One region of the Pseudoalteromonas galatheae genome, then DNA from elsewhere that is predicted to be linked to it. Evidence: riboswitches for the same ligand, from Rfam matches in the RefSeq annotation. Region 1 holds a riboswitch; the other holds the start of a gene.
What was found. Region 1 has a riboswitch for lysine ahead of dapA (4-hydroxy-tetrahydrodipicolinate synthase). Riboswitches for the same ligand answer to the same signal wherever they lie in the genome.
Positions count from the first base shown of each region.

Region 1 (4,203 bases):
TAAAAACCACATTCGCCAACCGCATAGCGGCCTAATTCCATCCATAATTCTTCCACTTGCGTGGCGGATTTTATCGATGCGAGCGTGTCTAATAATTTCTGCCAATCGAGAGAAGGACTTTGCCTATCATAGGGGATGCCAAGACCACCACCTAAGTCGAGTACCTTTAGAGTAATATCTAAATCAGCAGCGAGCTGAACTAAAGGTGCAACCATAGCCTGCCAAAGTTCAGCGAGTGTATCGCTACAGAGCATATTGCCCCACTGGAAAATATGCAGTCCGACAAAATCTAGGTGGGTGTAGTCACTTAAAGTTAGGGCTTGCCATTGCTCAGCACCGAGACCAAAAGGAGTCAGTGTATTGCCACCAAGTGGATTGTGCTCTGCTTTATCAAAGCGTAACTGCACCCGCAGTAAAACTTCAAATTGAAGCTCAAACTCTTCGGCTACTTGATTTAACCAGCGTACTTGATTGTGACTTTCAGCCACGAAAATACGTACGCCTTGTGTTGCAAAATGACGGATCTGCTTAAGTGATTTGGCAGGGCCGGTGTTGAGCACGCGCTCAGGTGCGATCCCTTGAGATAACACCTGATCAAGCTCGCCGCTAGATGCCACATCAAAGTTAAACCCAGCGTCATCTAGGGTTTGAATGATATGTGATAGCGGATTCGCTTTTACGGCATACCAAAGCCTAACGATTTGCTGATCAACTAAGGGCTTAACATGCGCACTTAGCTTATCTAAATCGTAGCAAAAGAGAGGCGTGTCCTGTTGCTGGATCAATGCCTCAGCTGCGGTTCGCTGTGACGTGCTCAACCAAGTCATTAGCGTAAAACCTCTTCCAGCGCCAGTGATGCATCACTTTGTTCATCACGGTATTTTACGATAAGTGCGCATGACATACTTAGTTCTTGCTTTCGTGCCCACTCACTTGAGGCTGGACGGGAGCCCGGGATCACTATCGCGTTTTCAGGGATGGCTTCACCTTTGTCAAGTAAGCGCTCGTTCACGCAGTCATAGACAGGAATACTTGCTGAAAGGCGCACACCCGGTGCTAATACGGCACCGCGTTTAACAACAACTCCTTCAACCAATACACAGCCGGCACCAATAAAGGCATCGTCTTCAACAACAACAGGGCTTGCTCCAACTGGTTCTAATACACCACCCACTTGCACCGCTGCGCTAAGGTGGACATTTTTACCAATTTGCGCGCAAGAACCAACCAACGCATGACTATCTACCATAGTACCTGAATCAATATAGGCACCAATGTTGACATAAGCCGGTGGCATAATGATTGTGCCCGCTGCGACGTAAGCGCCACGTCTTACACTGCTTCCGCCAGGAACCATACGAACGCCATCTTGGGCAGCAAATCCGCGTGGTGCTAAGTTATCCTTATCAACAAATCCACCTGGGAATTCCGTATTTACGCCATTTCTAAATGCCTCAAGGATCCCTTGTTTGACTTCTACGTTAGCATGCCAATGGCCTTGCTCATCCTGTGTTGCAGCACGTACTGTGCCATTTTCTAAATCGTTTAGTAGAGTTAACCAGCTCATATTTACTGCCTTAGTTCCAAGATAAAATCGTTTCGTTCGCGCGAGTGATCGCATCGGTATGGGTGAGTTCTAAATGTGTCAGTGGCGGGCGCAAGTTAGGACTTGTGAGCTTGCCCTGTAAATGCATTAACACTTTGACCGGAATAGGATTTGCCACTGCAAATAAGCTATTTGCAGCTTCTGACCAGATGGTAAATAAATTAGGAGAAGTGCCGCTTAACGAGCGCCTTACAAATTCCGCGGTTTGCTGCGGCCATGCGTTTGCTGCGACAGACACTAGACCCGTTGCACCAGCTTGTGCAAAGTAGGGCATTAAGCCATCTTCGCCGCTATAGATTGCGACATCAGGCGCTGCCTGACGAAATGCTTCAAAGGTGGCAATATCACCACTGGCTTCTTTTAGTGCCCACAGATTAGGGTGGCAAGCTAGCTCGCCGAGTAGTTCAGGAGCGATAGCAACGGCACTGCGACCAGGTACGTTGTAGAGCATGCAAGGATTGTGACTTTCATCAAGTAGTGTGCTAAACCAATGTGCCAGACCGACTTTGCCGGGCTTTGCGTAGATTGGTGAGCCAAGCAAAAGTGCATGAATGGGCTGCGTATTACAGAAGCGCACCCACTGTACCTGCTGCTCAAGATTACTGCCGCCAACGGCAATCATGAGTGGTACGCTTGGCGCGAGCTGGCAAACAAACTCAACGATTTGTTGCTGCTCTTGCTGGGTGAGCGCCAAGCCTTCGCCGGTACTGCCAAGTAAAAGAATGCCGTTACGAGCCCGCTCTTGATCGCGTACAAGCGCCGTTAACACGTGAAAATCAACCTGATTTTCAGCATCAAAAGGTGTTACTAAGGCCGTCCACAGTGGATAGTCAGATAAGTTGAATTGTGATTTCATCTCTACCGAACTTAAATCATGTTCGGAGTTAGGAGGGTGTCCAAACTTCGAACCGTTAAAATTCGAAGAGCAATGGACTTAAAAAGGATAAGGCAGCCAATGGCCTTATTTTTCTAAGACCAGAAGCTCTCCACCAAGTATGTTGGTGACAGTCGCTGGGATTCAGCCCAGTCGCCCGAAACGAGTATTAGCAAAAAGTACTCAATTTCTCGGCGTGTATTCCCCTCACTAAGCTGCAACGGAGTTTGCTCTCCTTCACTTAGTTACCTGAATAACGCACCTCTTCCAGCCCTCAGTTTGACGCCGTAGCATCAAACTATCTAAATAGGGTGAGCGCGCATTGAAACATTTTGGCCGTCTAGGTGTCAAGTATTGGGCTGTAAATAATGCGATTGTTAACTACACTTAAGATTGCGGCTGAGACAACGCTATGAGATGAAAAACAAAAATATGTCGTTAATAAATAAAGTTAAAAATCGTTATATCGGGGCATTATTAGCTATGGCTATTTTGTTATCGATGGCGATGGGGGTAATGCAGTATCTACTGTATCAACAGAGCCAAGACGCACGGGTAATTAATATTGCAGGTATGCAGCGGATGTTGTCTCAGCGTATCGCACTTTTTAGTGCACAAGAGGATAAAAGAGATAGTGAAGCACTGCGCCAAGCGATTGACAAATTTGAGAGTAATCATGACTTTTTAACCAAAATAGAGCGTGGTGAGGCGGTTTATTTAAATGAAGCCCTCGAAGTATTTTACTATCAAGGACCTGTGCAGTTAGATGTTCAGAGTAAAGCTTTTATTACCTTGGCAAGGTCACAATTACAGCAACCAGCTCCTCAATTAGTGGCGCAAATTTTTATCGCATCTCAGCACTTACTTCCAAATCTTGATAATGCCGTTACACTGTTCGAGCAGCACGCGCGAAGTAAAACAGAGATGGTGAGGAAAATAGAGCTGTTAATTTGGCTGCTTGGACTGTTGCTATTGCTTATCGAAGCCAAGTTTATATTTCGCCCAATGGCGCGAGAAATAGCTGAAGCACTTGACAAATTAGAGGCGGCAAGAAAGCTTGCCGACGATGCATTACACTCAAAATCACGATTTTTAGCGCGTGTCAGTCACGAGCTAAGAACGCCATTGCAGGCCATTCAGGGGTATCTGGATGAATACCTAAATAATAAAGATTCTCAGCAATTACAACATGTGAAAAATGCAGCAAATCAATTGGACGTATTACTTTATTCCGTTCAAGACTTTAATAACCTTTCCGAGCAAGAGGTTGTAATTGAGCGCCATCGGGTCGCGTTGCGCGCACTAATAAAGTCAGCCTGTATTGCCTTTCAATTAACCGCACACAAGAAATCTCTCGCTTTTAATCTGGCGTTAAGTAACGAGTTAGATGTGACTTGTTACTGTGACGGTAAGCGTGTTAGTTGGTTAATCAGTGAATTGGTCAATAATGCAACTAAGTTTACCGAATATGGCAGTATTCAGGTGTTTGCAGATCTCATTGTGGATGAAAATGTGTCATTTTTAGAGTTTGTAGTTGAAGATACTGGACCTGGGTTTGACTATCAGCTGTTACGAGAATCTATGCATAGCGAGCACTTTCAAGGCACGCAATTAGGGCTTAAGCGTTGCCAATTACTTTCATCAGCGCTTGGCGGCCGATTAGATTTTATTGCGAAAGAGCCTGCTGGCACGAGAGCAACTCTGAGAGTCCCCATTGAAATTG
Region 1 covers NZ_PNCO02000001.1:4,027,140-4,031,342, forward strand. The annotation lists gene CWC29_RS17960 (PLP-dependent decarboxylase) at 1-827, opposite strand, end outside; gene CWC29_RS17965 (2,3,4,5-tetrahydropyridine-2,6-dicarboxylate N-succinyltransferase) at 827-1,567, opposite strand; gene dapA (4-hydroxy-tetrahydrodipicolinate synthase) at 1,578-2,462, opposite strand; lysine riboswitch at 2,578-2,755, opposite strand; gene CWC29_RS17975 (response regulator) at 2,898-4,203, shown strand, end outside.

Region 2 (4,203 bases), 2.0 Mb from region 1:
AAACATCAATTCAGTGTCGTTTAGCTGGCGGTGATAGCCCTTTTCAATGGCATGCTGAGTGAGGCATAGCGCCAGAGGGTCACTGGCAAATGCCTCTGGAGTGTCTCTGAATATATTCCGTGAAAACTGATCTAAGATAATGATTTCGCACAGCGCGCCAAGTGGTGTCGCTCTCCAACTCGAAAGCTCACCTTGATGCGCCATTTGGTGCAAAATACCGAAGCGATTTTTTATTATGCGATCAAAGTCCGCAGACTTCTTCCACCAGTCAACTTCTGTGCATTCAACAAACCAAAACTCGTAGACGTCTTTATAATTCATGATGGCACTCCTAGGGATAAACAAACTTAAAGGTCAACAAACCCTAAACGTTATCAACAAAGTGCCACCCCAAACTCAATAATGCAACTTTTTTATTAGTGCAACACAAGCAACGGAGTTACTTACGCGACCTCTAGTAATTTTGCATGAATTGACTGTACAACCTGATCTGACTCATGTTGTTCAACCAAAAAGCACAAGTTGTGCTTGCTCGCACCATGGCATATTAGTCGAATATTAAACTCTGACAACACATCCATCAGGTTAAGTTGGCACTTCTTCAACTGAATTTCAGAGCCGATCATGGCCACCAAAGTAAGATTATTTTCGACAGTCACATGACAAAACTCGCCAAGTTCATCCAAACAAGCTTGTTCTAACTCTGGCCGTGAAGCATTCGGCGCATTATCTAGTGTGAGCGCGACACTAATTTCCGAAGTCGTTACTAAGTCAACCGATATATTGTAATTACTTAAAATGGTGAAGATACGAGCCAAAAAGCCGCTAGCAAGGAGCATTTCTGGACTCTTTAGCGTCAATAGTATTTGGTTTTTACGTTGTGTCACAGCGCGAATGCCTGCTTGCGCCGTTTTCTCTTTTTCAATCCAAGTGCCGCCCGCTTGCGGGTCACGACTTGAACCAACAAATACTGAAATACCTTTACGACTCGCTGGCAATATAGTTGCGGGATGTAACACCTTAGCACCAAATGTCGCCATTTCTGCCGCTTCATCAAAACTCAAACGAGGAATTGGTCTAGCCTTTGCGCACAAACGCGGATCAGTACTAAAAATACCAACAACATCGGTCCAAATGTGTACACTTGACGCATCAATTGCCTCAGCCAACAGTGCAGCGCTATAGTCAGAACCGCCACGACCAAGCGTAGTCGTCTGACCGTATTGGTCACTACCAATAAACCCTTGTGTCACTTGCACTGTATCGCCAAGTAGCGCGACCAAATTGGTTTGCGCAGCTTTACGCGTCGCTGCGACATTCGGATTCGCTTTACCAAATTGATTATCTGTTTTAAGTACCTTGCGCACATCAAAGCGCGATGCCTGAACCTGGTTATTACGTAGTATTTGGGTAAACAAATAAGAAGAAAAACGCTCGCCAAAACTCAACATTTCATCGCATTGCTGTCTGCTAAGTGCTGGTAAACTCGCAAGGCTTTCAAATTCACTGAAGGTTTGCTTGTAACCCTCAGCAAGATCAGCATCCAACGACACTTGATCAATAATTGCCTGCTGTATGTTATCTACCGCTGCCACAACTGCTTTACGCCCGGCTTCATCTTCTTTTTGTTGAGTGAGCGTGACAAGGTGATTGGTTACGCCAGCACATGCACTAACAACCACTACGCGAACATTTGGGTTGTCACGAACAATATGAGCACAACGAGACATAGCTTCAAAGTCAGCGACACTGGTACCGCCAAATTTGGCTACAACATACTGCGAATTCATTTTCTCTCCTCTCGACTGTTGCCACAGTCAAATTTTATAAGGAGAACTCGGCATGGGATTTCTAGAAAGACGAATGCTTGAAATGACCTTTGCCAGAAGCTCTCCACCAATACGGTGACAGTTCCGAGGATTCAGCCTCGTAAACCGAAGAATCGCTGCGACGAGCAACTTTTCTCCTCGGCGAATACTTCCCTCACTAGTGGTCATTGGTCTCGTCACCTCACACTAACTACCTAAGCATCGCGCCTCTTCTGTTTATTTTGCCTTTGTTAATCTGAATAAAAGCAAAATAAAAGCCCGCAATCAATGCGGGCGATGTAAGAAAATTATCTTTTAGCCGTCTAGGTGTCAAGTTATTTATGAAAAACTTATCCCAAAGCGGTAAAAAATTAAATCCATTAGTCTTAAATAAGCTGACCCGCGAAGTACGCGCCACTATATCCAATGGTATAAGCGATAAGCAGGTAGATACTCATTTTAAGATAGCTTGAGAAGGTTAAGGCTTTAACCTTACTCATTGCAATGATCCCCGCTGCAGAACCAATGATGAGCATAGAGCCACCAACGCCAGTCGCATAAGTAAAGGTTAGCCATTGCGCTGGAGTCATCGTAATGTCTGCTTTTAATAGCGCAGCCGTCAAAGGCACGTTATCTACCGCCGCACTCATTAAACCGACCAAGTAGTTTGCGTATTCCGGTGCAAGATGCAGGTATAAATCGGTAAACTTAGACAGTACACCGACCTCTTTCAACGCTCCAACTAATAACAGCACACCCACAAAGAACAATAACGTGTCGTATTCAATTTCACGGATATAGTCGATGATTTTTTTATTGACGTCCTTCTTACGCATCAAGAATTGCGCCATTAAGAACATCAAAGACAAGCCAAATAAGAAAGTCAGCATCGGCGGTACATGGTATTGCACGCTTAAGAATAACGTAGCAAAAATGGTTGATAAGAAGATGAGCGCAATGGTGATATCAGTCTTTTCAATTCTGCGTAATTCAGCCTTTTCAAAGGTAATTTTTTCATTCATACCAATAGAAAGCATGGCTGCTAACACAAATACACTCAACATCGACGGCATGATCAGCAATAAAAGGTCTGGGATCGTGACTTTATCGGCCAAAAATATCATCAAGGTGGTTACATCACCGGTGATCAATGATACGCCGCCCGAATTGACACTAAAGATAATTAACGTCGCATATTTTATTAACTTTTTCGGGTCAAGTTTCAAAGACATGACAACAGCTAATGAAATAAGCGTCGCAGTAATATTATCCGAGATGGATGAAAATATGAATGCAAAAGCACCAACCAAAAACATTAGCTTGCGTTCGCTAATATGGGTTGGCATGATCCGATGAACAATATTTTGGATGAATCCTTTTGAGTTCAAATAGGCAACAAATGTCATTGCAGCCATTAAAAACAACCATAAAGTTGCGATTTCCAAAATGTTGTGGTCTAGCTCAATTTGTACAATTTCTGGGCTTTGGCCATTAATCGGAGAGATAAAGGCGATAATCCAACATAAAGTGCCAAAAAAAAGCGTTGTTTTGGCCTTGTTTACGTGAATAATATCTTCTATAACGATGAGTATAAAAGCGATGGCGATCAGGGTTAGAATAATGGGCGTGACCATAATGCGCAAACAACCTGTAATTAAATGTAACAAGGGGTGGGTTCGTTTTCGCGGCGGATTCTAGCACCATCACAGTCCCCATGCTACGTACGATAAACATTTTGTGACAAATTGATGAAGTTGTGATGTAGCCTAGCTACTATACCTTGGAAAGTTATGATCCCAGCTAAAAAATTATTAAATACGATAAATGAGCACTGGAATGTGTTGGAGCTACTTTTTAAACGATTTAAGCTCGCTGATTTCAGTCTAAAAGATGTACAAAACATCCTAAAACAGAAAAACCCAAGCTGGTCGAGTGAACGAATTTATAAAGAAACCAATCGATTACTCCAGCAAGAAATTATTATTCCTTTAGCTAAGTCCTCACAGTTAGAGATCAACCGTGCAATCGCTGACTTTGCCAGCTTCCTCTTGCAAGAAGAAAGCCTTGGTTTAGCGGAAGAGATCACGGTGCTGGTAAAAGACTTAGAAAGATTAGGTAATCGCATCGCACAAGCCGGTGAAGAGGCTGACTACTCTGAGCTACGCCGTTTTAGCCGCATTATGGACGAACGCGTTCGTAAAATTGTTAAGCTGTTCGAGCATAACGAAAGCGCTATCATGAACCTCGTGGAGCAAGCCAAATCAGACACCTCAACGCTGTCTCTTGGCATGAGATATAAAGCGGTATTGGAAGCGTTTGACGAATATATCGAACCTATGCTGGAAATGGTCGATATTCACGGCCCTTTCCAACGCTGCTTTGATCAAATAGAGCT
Region 2 covers NZ_PNCO02000001.1:2,074,875-2,079,077, forward strand. The annotation lists gene CWC29_RS09120 (DUF924 family protein) at 1-321, opposite strand, end outside; gene lysC (lysine-sensitive aspartokinase 3) at 444-1,790, opposite strand; lysine riboswitch at 1,879-2,049, opposite strand; gene nhaD (sodium:proton antiporter NhaD) at 2,195-3,442, opposite strand; gene CWC29_RS09135 (hypothetical protein) at 3,599-4,203, shown strand, end outside.
Region 2: another riboswitch for lysine. It lies ahead of lysC (lysine-sensitive aspartokinase 3); the one in region 1 lies ahead of dapA (4-hydroxy-tetrahydrodipicolinate synthase).